Regions from separate parts of the Enterobacter sp. SA197 genome, predicted to be linked through region 2. Evidence: predicted binding sites of a transcription regulator. Region 2 holds the regulator's gene; each other region holds the start of a gene.
What was found. Region 2 encodes PhoB, which activates phosphate uptake and scavenging genes when phosphate is short. Its sites were predicted from a motif close to CTGTCATAAAACTGNCNNAT; they were not measured.

Region 1: kdgR (DNA-binding transcriptional regulator KdgR) is a predicted target of PhoB. The motif match lies at 2,880-2,899, and genes of this name have one in related genera.
Region 3: uvrB (excinuclease ABC subunit UvrB) is a predicted target of PhoB. The motif match lies at 4,160-4,179, and genes of this name have one in related genera.

Annotation. Positions count from the first base shown of each region.
Region 1 covers NZ_CP096393.1:2,844,601-2,852,128, forward strand. The annotation lists gene M1D91_RS13300 (MBL fold metallo-hydrolase) at 35-1,033, opposite strand; gene M1D91_RS13305 (YebO family protein) at 1,066-1,353, opposite strand; gene mgrB (PhoP/PhoQ regulator MgrB) at 1,428-1,571, opposite strand; gene M1D91_RS13315 (YobH family protein) at 1,726-1,965, shown strand; gene kdgR (DNA-binding transcriptional regulator KdgR) at 1,997-2,788, opposite strand; gene htpX (protease HtpX) at 3,062-3,943, opposite strand; gene prc (carboxy terminal-processing peptidase) at 4,137-6,185, opposite strand; gene proQ (RNA chaperone ProQ) at 6,205-6,891, opposite strand; gene M1D91_RS13340 (GAF domain-containing protein) at 6,988-7,485, opposite strand.
Region 2 covers NZ_CP096393.1:1,107,704-1,115,231, forward strand. The annotation lists gene sbcC (exonuclease subunit SbcC) at 1-1,409, opposite strand, end outside; gene sbcD (exonuclease subunit SbcD) at 1,406-2,608, opposite strand; gene phoB (phosphate response regulator transcription factor PhoB) at 2,805-3,494, shown strand; gene phoR (phosphate regulon sensor histidine kinase PhoR) at 3,516-4,808, shown strand; gene brnQ (branched-chain amino acid transporter carrier protein BrnQ) at 5,216-6,535, shown strand; gene proY (proline-specific permease ProY) at 6,615-7,528, shown strand, end outside.
Region 3 covers NZ_CP096393.1:1,620,287-1,627,814, reverse strand. The annotation lists gene pmrA (two-component system response regulator PmrA) at 1-624, shown strand, start outside; gene pmrB (two-component system sensor histidine kinase PmrB) at 666-1,733, shown strand; gene uvrB (excinuclease ABC subunit UvrB) at 1,906-3,927, opposite strand; gene M1D91_RS07440 (ABC transporter ATP-binding protein) at 4,678-5,400, shown strand; gene bioD (dethiobiotin synthase) at 5,342-6,064, opposite strand; gene bioC (malonyl-ACP O-methyltransferase BioC) at 6,057-6,809, opposite strand; gene bioF (8-amino-7-oxononanoate synthase) at 6,793-7,528, opposite strand, start outside.

The DNA of each region.
Region 1 (7,528 bases), 1.7 Mb from region 2:
TAGAAATAAAAAAATAGTATCAATAAGTGCTGCTTTAACCTTGCAAAGTCAAATATTGACCAATTTTGAGAATGTTGAAATTTGAGAACCCTGTCACCGTTTCGTTTAATGCGTTTTGCAATTCGTTTACAGGTTCATCTAAAGATTCATCCGCGAGTTCAAATACTCCCCAGTGAATGGGAAATGCGCGGGGTTGCCCAAGTTGACGCCACAAATGTACAGCTTGCTGCGGATCCATATGATTAGAAGCCATAAACCAGCGCGGCGCGTAGGCCCCAATGGGCAAAGCAGCAAGAGTAATGTCCCCCAGTCGCTGCGGGATTTGTAGCAAATCGGACGAGTATCCGGTGTCGCCAGGAAACCAAAAACGCTGACCGCAATGCTCAATAACCCAGCCGCACCACAACGATGCATTACGATCCCAAAATGTTCTCATACTCCAGTGCCGGGCAGGTACAGCTGTAAACGTCATTCCATGAAAGGTTTCCGCTTCCCACCAGTCACGTTCAACCACCTGCCTCGCCCCACGACGCTGTAGCCATTTACCCAGGCCAAGCGGGGCAAATATCGTTACCTCAGGAAAGCGCGCAACCAGCTGCCGAATCGTTTTATCATCCAGATGATCGTAATGGTTGTGTGAAATGACAATAGCGTCAAGGGAGTGAAGTTCGTCGACGGACAACGCTGGCGGCGTACGCCGTAAGGGGCCAGCAAAGGAAAGCGGTGAGGCGCGCTGCGATAAGACAGGATCTGTCAGAATAAACCGGTTTTGTATCTGCAAAAGGATCGTGGAGTGACCCAACCACCAGATTTTATCCTCTGTTGCTAAGGGATCGAGTTCCGCCTTCTGCCACCAGCGTGCAGTAAACTGCTCATAACCACCGGCGGGGGGCAGCGGAAGTCCTGCGGCTTTACGCTCCCTTCGCCAGCGCTTAACGTCACCCGGTTTATGGCCGCCGGGACGCATGTTCTTGAAGCCGTCGGAAGTATGATGAGGGAGTGAAGCATTAAACCAGGGATTTTTATGTGCCATGTCACTCCCCTTATCAGCAACTGTTCGGCTAATCAGCGCTCGGCAACCAGACGAATGAACTCATCGTCTTTACTTTTAGCGCTGCCAGGCTGCTCAACGGGCTGCTCTTTCTCTGGTTCATTCGCTTCACATAAGCGACGTAACAGTGCAGTCTGACGTTTTTGCTGATCGAGCATCGCTTCCAGCAGCTCAATGTGCTCATTGGTGCGCGAGCTGGCACGGTTAATGAAGAACCACAATACCAGGCCGACCAGCAATACCACTACTGAAACCATCAACGCCGAAAAATTAAGCGCTCCAGAATTTATCACTTCGTTCATTTCACCACCTCAACCAAAACGCAGTATTCTACCACTGGCGGTAAAGAAGGGTATCGCTTCACGAAAAAAAGCAGTTACCAGGGGATAAATTTATTTATGACGCAAATACCGCTGTAAAACTGAACACCTTCATCGCACATCACATTTAGCGTTTGAGTCCAGAGCAGCAGGCAGATTGCCAGCACGGCAACCAGCAACAGCCATCTAAATTTTCTCACTCCACTCTCCGATACTTACCCGAATGTCATAACGTTAGCATGACAACCTTAAACCGCGACTAACTCTGTAAGGTTGATTTTTAGGAATGCTCAACTTGCGGCTCACCGTGATTACGGTAGCCTTCCAGAGAATATTTTCAAGCAAGGAAGAGCGATGCGAACACTTATTCGTACAATTATTTTACTCGCGCTGGTATGGGTCGGTATTTTACTGAGCGGCTACGGTGTGCTTATCGGCAGCAGTGAAAATGCTGCGGGGCTGGGTTTACAGTGCAAGTACCTGACGGCGAGAGGCGTGAGTACAGCGCAATATGTGCACTCATCCAGCGGGATCATCGGTTTGACTCAGTGCCCGATTCTTCGAAAAAGTGAAATAGTCGTCGATAACGGTTAAGAAAGCGCCGCAAATATGCGGCGCCTGTCTATTAAAAGGGATAAGCCGTGTAACCCATCTGTTCTGAAATTTTGCGGGCTGCCTGATGAAGCATTTCAACATACTCATGCAGGCGCTCTTCGGAAAATCGCAGGGTCGGGAACGAAATACTCAGACCGGCAATGACAACGCCAAAACGGTCAAAAACAGGGACGCCGATGCAACGCAACCCCTCTTCCTGTTCTTCGTTATCTTCACCATAGCCCTGCTCCCGAACCACATCAAGCATACTCAGCAGCGCTTCAGTGCTGGTGATGGTGCGCTCTGTGCTACGTTTATACTCCACGCCTTCAAGGATTTGCCGCACTTCATCACGCTCACGCCAGGCTAAAAGCACTTTACCAATCGCGGTACTGTAAAGCGGGTTACGACGTCCAATTCTGGAGTACATGCGCAGGTTATACATAGAGTCAATTTTATGGATGTAGACAATGCTGTCTTCATCCAGCGCACCCAGGTGGATGGTTTCTTTAGTCAGACGAGAAAGCTCACGCATCTGGATGTCCGCACTGCGAATTAAATCCACATTTTGCAGCGCCCGCGCGCCCAGTTCGAAGAGTTTAAGCGTTAATGAATACTTTTCAGACTCACCTTCCTGGGCGACATATCCCAGTGATTTCATCGTCTGCAAAAAGCGATAAACGGTGCTTTTAGACATCATAACGCGCTGCGACAGCTCGGTGATGCCGATTTCGCGTTCCTCGCCCAGCGCCTGCAGAATGCCAAATACCTTTAATACAGAAGAAACAGAATCCGGCTGCTTATCCAAATCTGCGATTGCCATTACTCACCTCATCGCCAGTGTTTTATAAAAATTAGAATAGGTTTTTATTATAAATTTCTCACCAGTCGGTCGCAATGCACGATTACCGACTTCGTAACAAATCTGCGATATAAAACCGGAATCGTGGTTTGCCCTTTCACCCGACAGTAAGAGGATGAATTAGTGCTTAACACACTGCCTTTGAATGAGTGGCGCTTAAAAAACGTGTTGCTGCCTGTTGTGGGGTATAAAAAAAAGCGCGTCAAAGACGCGCTTTTTTAGCCTGCTCATCGCTTATTTCAGATACTCACCGCTACGCAGTGCTTCGATACGTTTATCCAGTGGCGGGTGAGTCATAAAGAGCTCACTCAGGGATTTAGATTTACCATTGATGCAGAAGGCCATCATGGTGCTCGCTTCCTGAGGTTCGTAACTGGTTTTTAATCGCTGCAGCGCAGCAATCATTTTCTCACGACCCACAAGTTTCGCAGAACCGGCATCCGCATGGAATTCGCGGTGACGCGAGAACCACATGGTAATAATGCTGGCCAGAATACCGAATACCAGCTCAAGCACGGTCGCGACTACAAAATAGATGAGTGGATTACCGTTGCTCTCTTCACCTTCATCGCGGTTCCCCCCCATGAAGCCTGCTGCAATCTGCGCCAGGATGCGGGAGATGAAAATGACAAAGGTGTTAACCACGCCCTGAATCAGCGTCATGGTGACCATGTCACCATTGGCTATATGGCTGATCTCATGAGCGATAACCGCTTCCGCCTCGTCACGACTCATGTTCTGCAGCAGCCCGGTGCTTACGGCGACTAAGGATGCATCGCGCCGCGCGCCGGTAGCGAAAGCATTGATATCAGGCGCATGGTAGATAGCCACCTGTGGCATAGCAATGCCCGCCTGACGGGACTGGTTAGCGACGGTATCCATCAGCCAGCGCTCCATATCATTGCGTGGTTGTTCGATAACTTCACCGCCAACCGATTTGAGCGCCATCCATTTCGACATCAGTAGCGAAATGAACGAACCGCCAAAACCAAACAGCAGTGCCATTATCAGCAGTCCCTGCACGCTGCTCGACCGAATACCCGTCAAACTGAGCACCAGGCCGAACACCAACATCACGGCCAGGTTAGTTAACAGGAAGAGCGCGATTCGCATCATAATTTTCTTTTAACCTCTGTTTAACAAAACGCACTATGCGATTACCCACATCGTATGGGTAATAACGCTATTTTCAAGCATCAGAATGCCGTAAGTGACCAGAAAGACACAACTTTACATTTTGTAGCATCATGCTTACGCGATGCTGTTGTTGTTAAAAAAACAGGCACAATTTCTTGTGCCTGGGAAGGAGTTATTTCGCGGGGGCCGGCTGAGCTGCCGGGTTATCTTTTTCCATCGCGGCGAGATCAATCGCGATGTGAACCGTCTCATCAAGATAAGGATCTGGCTCTTTGTAATCTTTCGGCAGGTCGTCCAGTTTTTTCAGCGACGGCTTACCTTCGCGCTTGAAGCGATCGTTAAGACGCGCCAGACGAATAGCATCGTCTTCGGCATTCTCTTTCTCACGCTGTGCAAGGTTCAAAGAGACCTGATTACGTTTATCTTTCAGCGCATCGAAGCGTGCAATGTCCTTCAGGATGTACTGGAACTCAGGATCTTTAGCGATACGTTCATCATGTTTTTTCAGCAATGCGGGTCCAAACGGCTTCATATCACCCGAGCGGGTAAAGCTGGCTGCATTAATGCTGTCCCACGGCAGAGCGTTGTCTTCGAATTTCTCACCCGTTTCGGTCTCCTGCGTTCCCGTCGGCATGATGATATCCGGTGTAACACCCTTACGCTGCGTACTGCCGCCGTTGACGCGATAGAACTTCTGAATCGTGTACTGCACGGAGCCCAGCGCTGGCCATTCAGGTCGAAGCATCTGATCGTAAATACGATTCAGAGAACGATACTGCTGTACTGTACCTTTGCCGAAGGTAGGCTCGCCTACCACCAGCGCCCGACCATAATCCTGCATTGCAGCGGCGAAGATTTCTGAAGCAGAAGCACTGAAGCGATCAACCAGCACGACCAGCGGCCCTTTGTAATACACCACGCCATCAGTGTCGCTGTCTTCGCGCACTTTGCCGTTGTTATCACGCACCTGAACGACCGGACCGGAAGGGATGAACAGACCCGACAGTGAAACCGCCTCTGTCAGCGCACCACCACCGTTGGTACGCAGGTCAATCACAACGCTGCTTACGTTCTGTTTTTCCAGTTTCTGCAACTGAACTTTCACGTCGTCAGTCAGCCCGACATAGAAGCCAGGAATATCGAGTACGCCAACTTTCTCTTTACCGACGGTTTTCACGGACATTTTAACCGCGCGGTCTTCCAGACGAATACGTTCACGTGTCAGGGTAATGGTGCGCGTTTTGGTCCCTTTTCCTGCAGGCAGGATCTCCAGACGTACTTTGCTGCCTTTAGGCCCTTTGATGAGAGCAACGACGTCATCAAGACGCCAGCCGATCACATCAACCATGTTTTGCCCTGTCTGACCCACACCCACGATACGGTCGCCAACGCTTATCGCTTTGCTCTTCGCGGCTGGTCCACCAGCAACCATGGAATTGATGACGGTATAGTCATCATCCATTTGCAGCACCGCCCCAATCCCCTCCAGAGACAGACTCATCTCGGTGTTGAACTGTTCGGTATTACGCGGCGATAAGTAGTTAGTATGCGGATCGATTTCACGGGCAAATGAAGTCATTGCCAGCGAAAACACATCTTCACTGTTGGTTTGTGCCAGACGACGAATCGCAAATTTATAGCGACGAGTCAGGGTTTCACGTATTTCCTGATCGTTCTTGCCTGTTAACTTAAGGCTTAACTGATCGTATTTAACCTTGCTGTCCCATAACGCATTCAGCTCAGCCTCATCTTTTGGCCAGGGCGCTTTACTGCGGTCAAGGTTAAAAACATCATTACCCGAGAAATCCATTGGCCGCTCCAGCACTTTTAGCGCGTACTGGTAACGTTCAAAACGGCGTTTTTGAGCAAGATTATAAAGATCGTAAAAGACATCCAGTTTTCCGCTACGCAACTCGTCACCAAGCAGCGTTTTTTTCTGCGCAAACTGTTCAACATCGCTGGCTAACAGCACATTGTGACTGTAATCGAGAAGATTCAAATAGCGGGCGAATATTTTGGCCGAAAAAGCCTGATCCAAATCGAACTGGCGGTAATGCGAACGCGTAAAACGTGACGTTACCCGTTCGCTGACCGTGGCGTGCTGCGTCTCTTCCTTTAATACGGGAATCTGATCGGCACGCGTAATATCTTCTGCTGCGAATACCTGGCCTGTTATTAACAACAGGCCAGCCAACGCGGTGCGCTTAAACAAAGTGTTCATGCCAGGCCAGGCCTCCGTTTCAGAACATCAAATGTTCTGCGCGTACAATCATCGACATACCCGAAGTAAGCTGTACGCGAACGCCATCTTTGGTGATTTCCGTTACGGTAGCGTCCATCGCATTATTACCCGCTTTTACCTTCAGGCTCTGGCCTACGCTCAGTACAGATAAGTCTGAAACTGGAGTGTGACGCTCTTCTTTAGGTGCGCGTTGGGGTTTTGCTGCAGGTTTATCAGCGCGCGCTTTTTGCTCACCACCCTCTTTACGACGGGGCGCTGGACGCGGTTTACGCTCACGGCGCGGCGCTTCTTCTGTCTCTCCGGCGGCAGCAGCAGCTTCACGTTTTTTCGCTTGTTGTTCTGCGCGCTGTGCCTGAACACGAGCCTTCGCTTCTTCAAGCTGCTTACGCGCATGTTCGACATGTTGCTCATCCAGCGCACCACAGTCATTACCGTCGAGATCAACACGGATCGCGCCAGCTTTGATACCGTAGAGATAGCGCCAGCTTGATGTATAAAGGCGTAAGGCTGAACGAAGCTGAGTTTTGCTGAGGCTCATCTCACCTTCAACACGTTCAACAAGGTCCTGAAAAATACCAATTTTCAGGGGACGCGCTTCGCCTTCTGCACTGAAACAGTGAGGAAAACGTTCGGCCAGAAACGCGATAACTTCTTTACTGCTATTCAACTTAGGTTGATTTTCCATGAAATTTCCTGATTACAACGGACGTTGCCAACAAGCGCAGGCATGAACAGGCGTCATTATAATGACGCTATCAGTAATTGCTACGTTATCCGTTGATTATCCTGCGACGTCCGTAAAGAATTTTTTGTGATCGGTGTTTTCGAGAACGTTTTGAAGGTGTGAAACCAGCTCACGTAAACCACTTTCATCCTCATGAGTAAAACGAGAATATTCAACGCTGTCGATATCCAGTACGCCAATAATTCTATTATTCACCGTAATTGGTAAAACGATTTCGGAATTACTGGCGGCATCGCAGGCGATATGACCATCAAACTGATGCACATCTTCCACACGCTGCACCTGGTTTTGCGCAACTGCCGTACCACATACACCCCGACCAACCGGGATACGCACGCAGGCCAGCTTGCCCTGAAACGGCCCGAGAACAAGCGTATCGCCTTCAAGAAGGTAAAATCCTGCCCAATTTACGCCACTCAAGCGCTCAAACAGCAATGCGCTGGTGTTCGCCAGAGTAGCCAGAAAACTGGTTTCTCCTGCCATTAACGCCTGAAAATCACGGTTTAAATCCGCGTAAAATTCTGTTTTGTTCATTTTCCAGTCACTTTAAGTCTTGCGATGTCTTACTGCATAGCCT
Region 2 (7,528 bases):
TATTGCGCCCGTTTTTGCGCCAGTTCTTCCTCATACTTTTTACGCTGCGCATCCAGTTCAGTAAGGCTTTGCTGCCGCCGGGAGAGATGGTTTTGCAATGGTGCAAAGCGGGCGTGAAGCGCGTGCAGACGCTGGCGCAATGGGCGCTGTTGTGCGCTGTGTGACATCGCAGCAGCCACCTCTTCCGCGGTCATTTCCAGCGAAACAGTCGTCAGCGTGCGTAACTTCTCTTCATTTTGCGTGAGTCGGGATTGCAGGGCCTGCCAGGGTTTTTTATCCTCTTCCTGCTGACTGAGCATGGCGCGCCAGCCTGCCAGCTCATTCTGCCAGCGCTGGAAACGGGCGTTATCGGCAAGCCAGGTTTTTAGGGATATCTGGGATGCCATTAACTGTGCATGCTGGTGCACCGCTGTCGCGCGAATGCGCCCACGCAGCGTGCGACTGGCATGTAAGCGAGTGTTCACTTCTTCGCTCTGACGATGGCCGTTTTGCCACTGCAGACGCTGTTCCTGAAGGCGAGACCAGACCGGTTGTAGCGCCAGCGCGGGCTGGGCGCGGCTGAGCAGGGCCAGTTGAGGCTGGGCATCGGTGTAAGCCTGGGTAGCCTGCGCGTTTGCAGCCTGCGCCCGATGCAGATCGGTTTGCAATTCATGGCTGCGGTTAAGCCAGTTCAGCTGCGTCTGCGCGGCCTGCTGTCTCGTCAGCAGACGCGCTTCCTCGTCAGTGAGCGCCTGCAAACCTGTGGTGAGCGCCTGACGTTGCTCCTCATTGAGCAGCACAACGCCTTCGGCCTGTGCCTGGTACTTTTCCAGTTCCGTTCTGGCGAGTTTGTGTTTTTCAAACACGCTCGCGGAAATCTGCCCGTAAATCTCAGTGCCCGTCAGTTCTTCCAGCAACTCCGCCCGCTCTTTGGGTCTGGCGTTGAGAAACGCAGCAAATTGCCCCTGCGAAAGCAGCATTGAACGGGTAAAGCGGCCATAGTCCAGACCGGTCAGGGAGGCGGTGAGCTCCAGCTTGTCTTTGACTTTATCGGCGAGGATCCGGCCATCAGCACATTGCGCCAGCTCGACACGCGGCACCTGCAAATTACCGTCCGGCTGATTGCGGGCACGGGTCTGGCTCCAGAAAGCGCGATAGGCTATGCCTTTCACCTCAAATTCCACTTCCGCAAGACAGTCAGCGGTGTCACGGGTCATCAAGTCATTCTGCGACTGTGAAACGTTATTCAGGCGCGGTGTTTCGTGATACAGCGCGAGACAAATGGCATCCAGCAGAGTGGTTTTCCCGGCCCCCGTCGCCCCGGTAATGGCAAACAACCCATTGCTGGCAAAAGGCTCGGCGGTGAAATCAATCTTCCACTCCCCTTTCAGGGAGTTGAGGTTTTTCAGGCGCAGGCTAAGAATTTTCATGCATCATGCTCCTGATGTAATTCATGCAGTGTTTCGCTAAACAGCGCCTGTAATCTGCTCTGCTGCGATGCATCAAGCTCTTCCAGTGCCAGGCGACGGGCAAAGACATCCTCAACGTTCAGTTCGCTCAGCGTTTCGCGTAGCTCGCCTGCGAGAATGCGATCCCTCTGTTCCCGACTGCGGCGGACCAGCAGCACCTCGACGGGCAATTCGGCCGTCAGCTGTTGAATTTTGCGCTGCATATCGCCGAGGTAGTCGTCGGTGGCAATTTCAATATCAAGCCAGACAGGACGCGCAGCATCATGATGCCGCCACTGTTCAAGCTGCTGCCGGATGGCATCAAGATCGCCCTTGATGACGCCAAGTGACTGAGTCACTGGTACTTCCAGGGGAGTCACCTCGCTCAGTGTTCCCTCGCTGAAGGTCACCAGATTGACATATTTGTTTTTGCCGGTTTCATCAAAGCTGAGGGCGATAGGGGATCCGCAGTAACGGATATGCTCATGTCCGCCAATTTTTTGTGGCCGGTGAATATGGCCTAATGCGATGTAATCGGCAGGGGGGAAATTCTGTGCGGGGAAGGCGTCAAGGGTACCTATGTAGATCTCGCGCACGGCATCGCTCTTGCTGGCCCCGACGGTGGTGAGATGGCCGCTGGCAATAATGGGAATGGCTTTATCACCGCGAAGTACGCAGGCTGCATCATGTTGTTGCTGATAATAATCGGTAATGGCCCTTAACAGCTGCTGCTGCTTTTGCTGCCCCGATAGCCCTGCCTGGCTGGTGACGATATCGCGCGGACGTAAAAACGGTACCGGGCAGAACACCGCACCAGGCGTACCATCGCGCAGCGGTAAATAGAATGGGGCGCTTCCCGCACTGGCCACGACGGTGGTTTTCAGCCAGGCCAGAATATCTTTTGATTCATTGAGGGTGGCAACTGAATCGTGATTACCTGCCAGCACCACCAGCCGGCAGCCGGTACTCTGCAGCTTCACCACAAACTGGTTGTAGAGTTCGCGCGCATAACTGGGGGGCGAGCCGGTATCAAAGATGTCACCTGCGACAATAATCGCGTCGACCTGATGTTCTTCCGCGGTGATCAGGAGCCAGGAGAGAAAAGCGTCGTGCTCTGCGGCACGGCTTTTACTGTAAAAGTTCTGACCGAGGTGCCAGTCCGAGGTATGAATGATGCGCATAGCGGTTCCGTGGCAAAAAAGCGTAAACGGGATTATAACATTCAAGGGCCTATGAGCCGCCAGCGAAAGCGCTTAGCTGCTGTCATATAACGAAATGATGCGTCATCTGTTGGTCATTTGTTTCATAAATCTGTCACAAAAGTGACGCATACTGGCGCCGCGATTGACTGATGACTTTAATTAAACAGGGCAAATTATGGCAAGACGCATTCTGGTCGTAGAAGATGAAGCTCCCATTCGTGAGATGGTCTGTTTCGTGCTTGAGCAAAACGGCTTTCAACCTGTCGAAGCGGAAGATTATGACAGCGCGGTGAACCAACTGAATGAACCCTGGCCAGACCTGATTTTGCTGGACTGGATGTTGCCAGGCGGCTCTGGCATCCAGTTTATTAAACACCTCAAGCGTGAGGCCATGACCCGGGAAATACCGGTGATGATGCTGACCGCGCGTGGCGAAGAAGAAGACCGTGTGCGTGGCCTGGAAACCGGTGCCGACGATTACATCACCAAACCCTTTTCCCCTAAAGAGCTGGTCGCGCGTATCAAAGCGGTCATGCGCCGTATCTCGCCGATGGCGGTAGAAGAAGTTATCGAAATGCAGGGGCTGAGCCTCGACCCGAGTTCGCATCGCGTGATGACCGGTGAAAATCCGCTGGACATGGGGCCGACGGAGTTTAAGCTGTTGCACTTCTTTATGACCCATCCCGAACGCGTCTACAGCCGCGAGCAACTGCTCAACCACGTCTGGGGTACCAATGTGTACGTAGAAGATCGCACGGTGGACGTGCATATTCGCCGCTTGCGAAAAGCGCTGGAAACCAGCGGCCACGATCGTATGGTGCAGACCGTTCGCGGCACGGGTTATCGGTTCTCGACCCGTTTCTGAAATCTGACAGGAGTGTGACGCGTGCTCGAACGGCTGTCATGGAAAAGGCTGGTACTCGAACTCATCCTATGTTGTCTACCTGCTGCGCTGCTTGGCGCATTCTTCGGTTATCTGCCCTGGTTTTTACTGGTGGCCGTTACCGGCTTACTGGCCTGGCATTTCTGGAATTTAATGCGTCTGTCCTGGTGGTTATGGGTCGATAAAAGCATGACCCCGCCGCCGGGCACCGGAAGCTGGGAGCCACTGCTTTATGGTCTGCATCAGATGCAGATGCGTAATAAAAAACGGCGCCGTGAGCTGGGTAATCTCATTAAGCGTTTTCGCAGCGGTGCGGAGTCATTACCGGATGCCGTGGTGCTCACCACGGAGGAAGGCGCCATTTTTTGGTGTAACGGTCTTGCCCAACAGCTTCTCAATTTACGCTGGCCGGATGATAACGGGCAAAACATCCTCAACCTCCTGCGTTACCCGGAATTTACCCGCTATTACAAAGCAAAACAGTTCGATCGCCCATTGAACCTGGTGCTGAACAATGGCCGTCATCTCGAAATGCGCATGATGCCTTACAGCGAGCAGCAGCTGCTGATGGTGGCGCGTGATGTAACGCAGATGCATCAGCTTGAAGGGGCGCGACGTAATTTCTTTGCTAACGTCAGCCATGAACTGCGCACGCCGTTAACGGTTTTACAGGGCTATCTGGAAATGATGCAGGAGCAGACGCTGGAAGGGCTGCCGCGTGAAAAAGCGCTGCATACCATGCGGGAGCAAACCTCGCGGATGGAAGGTCTGGTAAAGCAATTGCTAACGCTTTCAAAAATCGAAGCCGCGCCAATTACGCCGCCCAATGAAATCATTGATGTGCCGATGATGCTACGGGTGGTAGAGAGAGAAGCGCAAACCTTAAGCCACAATAAGCACGAACTGGAATTTGTGGTCGATGGCGCCCTCAAAGTGCTGGGCAACGATGAGCAACTGCGAAGTGCAATATCAAACCTGGTTTATAACGCGGTGAACCACACGCCGCCTGGTACACATATTACGGTGCGCTGGCATCGGGTGGCGCAGGGCGCGCAGTTTAGTGTGGAAGATACCGGGCCGGGAATTGCCGCTGAGCACATTCCACGCCTGACGGAGCGGTTTTACCGTGTGGATAAAGCCCGTTCCCGACAGACCGGCGGCAGTGGTCTGGGTCTGGCGATTGTGAAGCATGCGGTCAGCCACCACGACAGCAAACTCGCCATTGAAAGTACGCCGGGTAAAGGCACTCGCTTTAGCTTTACGCTGCCGGAACGACTGGTGAAGAACGCAGGCTGACACTAAGGTGTCAGCTTTTCTTTCCATTCCTCTCTGCGGGGGTTCATTTTTCACTCCCCCTTTCCATCTATTCATCCACAGAATATGGCTTCGCTGCTTTTTTGTTCGCATGATTAGCCATCCGTTTTTCTTATATACAGCATCATCCTCTGGACTTTTTTTTAGATCTGGAATAACCATCTGGTTTTGCGATCCCTTATTGCCTTTAAACGTTATAAGCGTTTAAATTGCGCCCCGGTGGTCGTCAGACCCACTGTATTTGCGTGGTAAATCGAAAAACTATTCTCCGCCACGTGATGAGGGAAGTATTTCCCGCTTCGTTTCAGGACCTTGCCGCTGTAATGTTCCGCACGACAAGGCGAAAATTTCAACATTTGCATCACCACATCCACAGGCAGTAAACGTTTATGACCCATCATTTAAAACCACGAGACATTGTTGCTCTGGGCTTTATGACCTTTGCGTTGTTTGTCGGCGCAGGCAATATCATTTTTCCTCCCATGGTCGGTTTGCAGGCAGGCGAGCACGTCTGGACTGCATCAATTGGCTTTTTGATTACTGCCGTAGGTCTGCCGGTGCTGACCGTGATAGCGCTGGCCAAAGTCGGCGGCGGAGTGGACAGCCTCAGCACGCCTATCGGTAAAGTTGCGGGCGTACTGCTGGCGACGGTGTGCTATCTGGCCGTTGGGCCATTGTTTGCCACGCCGCGCACGGCGACCGTCTCGTTTGAAGTCGGCATTGCACCGCTGACCGGTGAAGGCCCTCTGCCTTTGCTTATCTACAGCGTTATCTATTTTGCGCTGGTGATTCTGGTGTCGCTCTATCCGGGCAAGCTGCTGGATACCGTAGGTAACTTCCTGGCACCGCTGAAAATTATTGCGCTGGTGATCCTCTCTGTTGCGGCGATTGTCTGGCCGGCAGGCCCGATCAGCCACGCGATGGAGGCATACCAGCATGCGGCCTTCTCCAATGGCTTCGTCAATGGTTACCTGACGATGGACACCCTGGGGGCAATGGTATTCGGTATTGTGATTGTTAACGCCGCCCGTTCTCGCGGTGTCACCGAAGCGCGTCTGTTGACCCGTTATACCGTCTGGGCTGGTCTGATGGCCGGTGTGGGCCTGACGCTGCTCTATCTGGCCCTGTTCCGCCTGGGTTCAGATAGCTCTTCACTGGTGGATCAGTCTGCTAACGGCGCAGCCATTCTGCATGCCTATGTTGCTCACACCTTTGGTGGCGCAGGTAGCTTCCTGCTGGCGGCGCTGATCTTTATTGCCTGCCTGGTAACGGCAGTTGGCCTCACCTGTGCCTGCGCGGAGTTCTTTGCTCAGTACCTGCCGCTCTCCTATCGCGCGCTGGTGTTTATCCTCGGTATCTTCTCAATGGCGGTGTCGAATCTGGGTCTGAGCCATCTGATTCAGATCTCTATTCCGGTACTGACAATGATCTATCCGCCCTGTATCGTCCTCGTCGTGTTGAGCTTCACCCGCTCGTGGTGGCATAATTCGTCCCGCGTCATTGCTCCGGCGATGTTTATCAGCCTGCTGTTTGGCGTGCTGGACGGCATTAAAGCTTCTGCATTCAGCGATATGCTGCCGGCCTGGACCCAGCGTTTGCCGTTGGCAGAGCAGGGACTCGCCTGGTTGATGCCAACGCTGGTGATGGTGGTTCTGGCCGCAGGCTGGGATCGTGCAGCCGGTCGTCGGGTGACCTCCTCCGCACATTAATCAGCGCGGCATGGTTTGCTAACCACGGGACTTCTGGTCCCGTGGTTTTTTGTTTTTTTAAATCCTGGAACGGGAAACGATGGAAAGTACGAACAAACTAAAGCGAGGGTTGAGTACCCGACACATCCGCTTTATGGCCCTTGGGTCGGCGATTGGCACCGGGCTGTTTTACGGCTCGGCAGATGCTATCAAGATGGCGGGGCCGAGCGTCCTGCTGGCTTACATGATTGGTGGCGTCGCAGCCTATATCATCATGCGCGCGCTGGGCGAGATGTCCGTGCACAATCCTTCCGCCAGTTCGTTCTCCCGTTATGCCCAGGAAAACCTGGGGCCGCTGGCCGGTTATATCACCGGCTGGACCTACTGCTTTGAAATTCTGATTGTTGCCATCGCTGATGTGACGGCCTTTGGGATTTATATGGGAGTCTGGTTCCCGACGGTGCCGCACTGGATATGGGTACTTAGCGTGGTGCTTATCATCTGCGCCATCAACCTGATGAGTGTCAAAGTGTTCGGCGAGCTGGAATTCTGGTTCTCCTTCTTCAAAGTCGCCACCATTATCATCATGATTGCTGCCGGATTTGGCATCATCATCTGGGGTATCGGGAACGGCGGTCAGCCCACCGGGATCAGCAATTTGTGGACTAACGGCGGCTTCTTCAGCAATGGCTGGATGGGCATGGTGATGTCGCTGCAGATGGTCATGTTTGCCTACGGCGGCATTGAGATCATCGGTATCACCGCCGGCGAAGCGAAAGACCCGGAGAAGTCCATTCCCCGCGCCATTAACTCCGTGCCGATGCGTATTCTGGTGTTCTATGTCGGCACACTGTTTGTGATCATGTCTATTTACCCGTGGAACCAGGTGGGCACTAACGGGAGCCCCTTTGTGCTGACTTTCCAGCATCTCGGCATTACCTTTGCTGCCAGTATCCTGAACTTCGTGGTACTGACCGCATCGCTGTCGGCCATTAACAGCGATGTCTTTGGCGT
Region 3 (7,528 bases), 510 kb from region 2:
CAGGGACTGCTGCTGGCCATGCAAAGCGAAGGTTACGCCTGTGATGGGGTATCTACAGCCCATGAGGCAGGACTCAGTCTGACCACCGGACATTACAGCCTGATGGTGCTCGATTTAGGCCTGCCGGACGAAGATGGCCTGCACTTTTTACAGCGTATCCGCCGGGAGAAGTTTACTCTGCCGGTCCTGATCCTGACCGCCCGCGATACGCTGGGTGATCGCATCACCGGTCTGGATACCGGTGCCGACGATTACCTTGTCAAACCCTTCGCACTGGAAGAACTCAACGCGCGCATTCGGGCGTTACTGCGCCGTCATAACAACCAGGCTGACAACGAAATCATCAACGGTGATTTAACCCTGAACGTTACGCGGCGTCAGGCATGGCGGGCTGGCCAGCAGATTGAACTGACGCCAAAAGAGTATGCCCTGCTCTCCCGGCTGATGCTGAAAGCAGGCAGCCCGGTGCACCGCGAAATTCTTTATAATGACATTTATAACTGGGATAACGAACCGGCAACCAATACGCTTGAAGTTCATATCCATAACCTACGCGACAAAATTGGCAAAGCTCGTATCCGCACCGTTCGCGGTTATGGCTACATGCTGGTTAACGCAGAGTGACAGGATAGTACAGGGTGAAATTCACGGTAAAAGGCTGGTCCATGCGCCGCCGTCTGGTACTGACCATCGGCATCATTCTGCTGTTCTGCCAGCTTGTCAGCGTGTTCTGGCTCTGGCACGAGAGCAAAGAGCAGATTCAGCTGCTGGTAGAAAGCGCGGTACATAACCAAAACAACCACCGGCACATCCGGCATGAGGTGCATGAAGCCGTAGCCAGTTTACTGGTGCCGAGCCTGCTGATTATTGGCCTTGCGCTGTTGTTGTGTTTACAGGCCGTCAAAATGATCCTGCGCCCGCTCGCGGAATTGCAGCGGGAGCTCGACGCCCGCACGCCGGATAACCTCCAACCCATTGTACTGAATAATGCGGTGCCGGAAGTGGAAGTCGTGCAGTCGGCTATTAATCAGCTGGTAGAACGTTTAACGCTGACGCTGGATCGTGAAAGACTTTTTACTGCCGACGTCGCTCACGAGCTTCGCACTCCGCTGGCAGGCTTACGTTTGCATCTGGAGTTAATGTCCAGAACGCACAATCTTAACGTTGCGCCGCTTATCCAGCGCCTCGACCAGATGACCGAAAACATCGCGCAGTTACTGCAGCTCGCCCGTGTGGGGCAGTCTTTCTCAGCGGGAAGTTATCAGCAGGTAATGTTAATGACCGACGTGGTGCTGCCCGTATGGGGGCAACTGGATGCGATGCTGGCCGAGCGGGGGCAGACGCTGTTACTGCCGCAAAGCAATCAGGATGTGGCGGTCGCCGGCGATGTCACCTTGTTGCGAGTGCTGGTGAGAAACCTGGTGGAAAACGCCCATCGTTACAGCCCCACCGGCTCGACTATTCGTATTTGCATCGATAGCAGCGACGAGCCTGTTCTGGCGGTTGAAGATGATGGCCCGGGCATCGACGAATCTCGTAGCGGAGAGTTAAGCAAAGCGTTTGTGCGTATGGACAGCCGGTACGATGGCGCGGGACTGGGGTTGAGTATCGTGACGCGCATTGCCCGTCTGCACGATGCTCAGTTTTTCCTGCAGAACAAAACAACCACGCCCGGCGTGCGGGCATGGGTCAAATTCAAACCGGTATCACGCCAGACGGGGTTCAGTAACTGAGCACCCAGCTGTGGCTGAAGGCAATCACAATCGCCAATGAGAGCGCAATGGCGAGAAACTGATAGACGTTTTCTTTTTGCATAGGGACCCTCCGGGGTAGTGGCAGGGAGAGTACCGGAACAACATTAAGCGAACATTAAGGCCCGTTCACCACGTTGTGACGGGCCTCCCGTTATGACACTGCGATAAACAGCTCTCTTAGCTGATGGAGCTTGTCGCGGCATTTTGCCGCCTCCTCAAATTCCAGATTCTGCGCATGCTGCATCATCATCCCTTCGAGCTCCTGTATTTTCTGCTGCAAGGCTTTCGGCGACAGCGCCATCTCTGCTGCCTCCGCCTGCGCAGGCGTGCGTGACTTGCCACGCCCTTTGGCCCGGGTTTTCGCCAGGTTCTCCCCGAGGCTCAGAATATCCACCACTTTCTTATTCAGGCCCTGCGGGGTAATACCGTGTTCTTCATTGTACTTTTGCTGTTTCTCACGACGACGCTCCGTTTCGCCAATGGCTTTTGCCATAGAGGGGGTGATTTTGTCGCCATACAGAATCGCTTTACCGTTGATGTTTCGCGCGGCACGACCGATGGTCTGAATCAGTGAGCGCTCTGAACGCAGAAAGCCCTCTTTATCGGCATCCAGAATCGCCACCAGCGACACTTCAGGCATATCCAGACCTTCACGCAGCAGGTTGATGCCGACGAGCACATCGAACTCCCCAAGGCGCAGGTCACGAATAATTTCCATACGCTCGACGGTGTCGATATCAGAATGGAGATAACGCACCTTCTCCCCATGCTCTTCAAGGTATTCGGTCAGATCTTCCGCCATCCGTTTGGTCAGGGTCGTCACCAGCACGCGCTCGTTGATGGTGGAGCGCTTACGGATTTCAGAAAGAAGATCGTCTACCTGGGTTGCAACCGGGCGTACCTCAATAACCGGATCGAGCAGTCCTGTTGGACGCACCACCTGATCGATGACCTCATCACCCGATTTTTCCAGCTCATATTTGCCGGGAGTGGCTGACACATAAATCGTCTGGGGGGCGAGAGCTTCAAACTCCTCAAAACGCAATGGGCGGTTATCCAGCGCTGAAGGTAAGCGGAAACCGTATTCGACCAGCGTCTCTTTACGCGCCCTGTCGCCTTTAAACATGCCGCCAATTTGTGGAATGGTTACGTGGGATTCATCAATCACCAGCAAACCATCAGCCGGAAGATAGTCAAACAGCGTTGGCGGTGCCTCACCCGGCCCACGCCCGGAGAGATAACGCGAGTAGTTTTCGATGCCAGAACAGTAGCCAAGTTCGTTCATCATCTCCAGATCGAACTGGGTTCGCTGCGTAATACGCTGTTCTTCCAACAGCTTGTTATTATCCATCAACGTCTTACGCCGTACTGCCAGTTCGCCTTTGATCTCTTCCATAGCCTGAACAATGCGTTCGCGCGGGGTGACATAGTGCGTCTTCGGGTAAACGGTAAACCGCGGGATCACGGACTCCACATGCCCGGTCAGCGGGTCAAACAGGGATAACCGTTCAACCTCCTCATCAAACAACTCCACCCGCAGGGCGATGTCGTCAGACTCCGCAGGGAAAATATCAATGACTTCGCCGCGTACCCGAAAGGTGCCGCGCTGGAAAGCCTGATCGTTACGGGTATATTGCAGCTCTGCCAGGCGACGCAGAATGGCGCGCTGATCGATGATCATCCCGTTAGTGAGATGCAGCATCATCTTGAGATACAAATCCGGGTCACCCAGACCATAAATCGCTGAGACAGAGGCCACCACAACCACATCGCGCCGCTCCAGCAATGCTTTGGTCGCAGACAGACGCATCTGCTCTATGTGCTCGTTTACCGAGGCATCCTTTTCAATAAAGGTATCCGAACTTGGCACATAGGCTTCCGGCTGGTAGTAATCGTAATAGGAGACGAAGTACTCCACCGCGTTTTCCGGGAAGAACTCTTTCATTTCGCCATAGAGCTGGGCAGCCAGCGTTTTGTTGGGCGCCAGCACCATCGTCGGGCGTTGCAGGTCAGCAATCACATTGGCGACGGTAAAGGTTTTACCCGACCCCGTCACGCCCAGCAGCGTCTGATGGGCCAGCCCATCTTCCAGGCCCTCTTTCAGGCGACGGATAGCCTCAGGCTGATCGCCGGAAGGGCGAAAAGCGGAATGCAATTTTAACGGTTTACTCATGGACAGCTACCTGATGAAGGAATGAGCGGGCAGGTTAGTAATTTTACTCACCGTGGCGGGAAATGCCAGTCATTAATACTGGATGAAAAAACAGTAGCAATATGCCAAATCTGGACTAGCGCAGGGAACAGCTTGTGTTGTTCACCGTAAAACGGTGGCCGGATGGCATAAAACGCCTGACGAAACAGGTTATCCCCAGAACATTTCCTTTTTTAACATTTGTCAAGTAAGGTGATGAAAGTTTTGTGGCAGCGGGTGACACTTTTTTTACAACCATTGCTTTTATATAACCCGTTGAAATTTATCATTTTATATAAAAAGCCGCGTTTCGCATCAATTCAGGCGCAAGCCGCGTGTTTACTCGCTTGTCGCACTTTTTCTAACTCTAATACACAAGGTTATCCACAGGAATAGTGGATAACTCATTCCAGGCCACATCCACAGCCAGCCCACAAAATGTTAACAACTCCTTTTCAGCCGTCAGTAAAAATTTTTTATCACTTATTTTTGCATGACGACTGTTGACGAAACGGCAAAATATCCTGCGAACGTTCTCACATTTCTCTCATTTGCTGCACCAATAACCATCATCTGCAGCACTGGCAACGTGCAGCCAATAACGCCCTATTTTCCTGAACCGGTGCAGTGCGGGGCAATTCATCAGCGGACTCTGAAAACAGCCACGCTTTGGCGCGTTGGCAAGCGTTTTGCACCTATTACTCCACCTTAACGCAACAACAGGAGCAGGTTATGTTGCATTTACGTTCGGTAAATCAGTATTACGGTGATCAGCATACGTTGTGGAACCTCGACCTTGATCTGGTGACCGGTAGCTGTACCTCCGTGATTGGCCTGCCAGGTATGGGCAAAACAACGTTATTTAACTGTATAACGGGTTTCCTGCCCGTAGAGAGTGGCAGCATGGTCTGGCAGGATGCCAGCGGCCCTCCGAAAGATCTGCTGGCACTGCAGGCGGCGCACCGTAGCGCTATGGGGATAGGTTATGTGCCTCAGGACAGGCGCATTTTTTCGCAGCTCACAGTGGAAGAGAACCTGCACATCGCCCTGCTGGCGGGCGCGACGCCCCGTCAGGCTGTGAGCAGTGAGGTCTACGACCTCTTTCCCGAGCTGTACGCCTTTCGTCAGGAAAAAGTGGCGGTATTATCGGAGGAGAATCAGTATCAACTGGCGATGGCGCGGGCGATGGTGAACCGCCCGCGCTTGCTCATTCTTGATGAACCTACACGGGGCATGGGGCAGGCGTTTATTCATAAGCTCGGTAATTTTATCGTGCGTCTGAATCAGGATGTCGGTATGACCGTCCTGCTGGCTGAGCAGCACCTTGGTTTTATCCGCCGCGTGGCGGACCGGTTCTGCCTGCTACACAGGGGGCGCAATGTTGCCCAGGGGGATGTCAGTCAACTGAATGAAGAGGTCCTGTCCCACTGGATGACGCCGGAGTCAGTACGCTGAGATCGAGATAATGACCGTTATTTGCCTCATCCGGCGCGTGAGAAAGCCAGGGGATCTCCCCGATCAGAGGCGCTTTAATCACGCGCCGCAGCGTTGCGATATACTCCGGGTGACGACGCCCCGGCGGCTGGACATCATTGGCAATCCACCCTGCCAGCGTTAAGCCCGCCTGTTCAATCGCCAGTGCGGTCAGCATCGCGTGGTTAATACACCCAAGCTTTACCCCCACCACAAGAATGACCGGCAACTGCTCGGCCACTACCCAGTCTGCAAAAGTGTAAGCATCGCTCAGTGGCGTAAACCAGCCCCCTGCCCCCTCGACCAGCACCCACTCTGCCTGCTGTTCCAGATGGCGCAGCCCGGCTGAAAGAGCTGCGGGTATTATTGGTTTGCCCGTCGCCGCGCTGGCAATATGTGGTGAGGTTGGCTCGGCGAACGTCCAGGGGTTTACCTCCTCATATGAGAGCGACAGTGTGCTGTTGCGCAAGAGTGCGAGTGCATCGCCGTTACGCAGTCCCGCGGGGGTCAGCTCACTGCCCGAGGCAACGGGTTTGTACCCTGCGGTGCGCCATCCCTGCTTTTTCGCCGCCTGTAGCAAGGCACAACTGGCGACCGTTTTCCCGACCTCAGTGTCTGTTCCGGTGACAAAATAACGTTCAGTCACGGCTGATAACTCCCCAAAATAGTTGATAACTGAGCGGGTAGCCGCCGCCCTGCTGTGGCCAGGCCTGCCGCAGCTGCTGTAACCCTCCCCGCGTTAATCCTGAACGACGTCCGGCATGAAGATGGGTTGCCCCAATGCCTTTGAGCGAACGCATCGCCTGCGTCACCTCATCAAAATGCAGGGTGAGAGTTTCCACACCGGCCTGATAACGCCGCCCTGCAAGCGCGGCATGGATCTGCTCAATAGCCATAAAGCGATTAGCATGAGGCAGACCATCTACCGCCCGCCACGCCTGGTTCAGCTCCGGTAGCGAGCCGTGCGCGAGGGTGGTAAAGGCCACATACCCGCCCGGACGAACCACCCGGCAGAGCTCGTTTACCGCCTGACGCAGCGAATTGCACCACTGCACAGCCAGGTTGCTCCAGGCAAGGCAAAACTGCCCGTCAGGGAAGGGCATGGCTTCAATATCACCCTGTACGTAATGGTGTGCCGTTTGCTGCTGACGGGCTTCATCCAGCATGGGCACGCTGAGATCGAACGCGGTGACCTGCGCCCCCAGACGTCGCCAGTAGTGCCCTGTCGAACCGGGGCCGCATCCGGCATCCAGTACATTGCGAACCGGAATGTTGCCCAGACGGGAGAGCAGCAGTTCAGTGCTCTGGCGCTGCACGTCGTCGTGTTGCCGGTAGTGTTGCGCCGCCCGCCCGAAGGCACGGGCCACGGCCTGCTTATTGACTGGCGTCATTCAGCACCTCCAGCAACTGCGTGATATCTGCGGCTTCATGGGCCGCAGTAAGTGTAAGGCGCAGACGGGCGGTCCCCGCGGGCACCGTCGGCGGTCGGATGGCCGTGACCCAACATCCGCGATCGCGCAGGGCGCCGGCCAGCATGAGCGCGCGGCTGTTTTCACCCACCCTTAACGGCTGAATGGCACTCTGCGATCCGCTTATCGTTAACCCCAGCGACGATGCGCCAGCGCGAAACTGGGCAACCCGTTCAGCAAGCTTTTCGCGTCGCGCATCGCCTTCTGCACTGCGGATGACGTTGAGCGACGCCAGAAGCGCCACCGCCTGAGCAGGCGGCATTGAGGTGCTGTAAATCAGGTGGCGGGCGAACTGCAATAAATAATCGGCTACCGGTTCACGGCAGAGCACGGCCGCTCCGCTCACGCCCATGCCCTTACCAAAGGTGACGACCAGGATATCGGGCATGACCTGTCGGGCATGACAGCTGCCGCGTCCGGCCTCACCCCACACGCCAATGCCGTGCGCATCATCAACCATCAGCCAGCCCCCGGCGCTGCGCGTCAGGGCGTAAAGATCGGCGAGTGGGGCCGCATCGCCGTCCATGCTGAAAATACCCTCAGTCACCACCAGTTGCTCTCCGGCAACAGGCTTTTGCAGCAGCGTGGCAAGGTGGGCGGTGTCGTTATGGTGAAACCGGCGTAACCGGGCGGGACTGCGA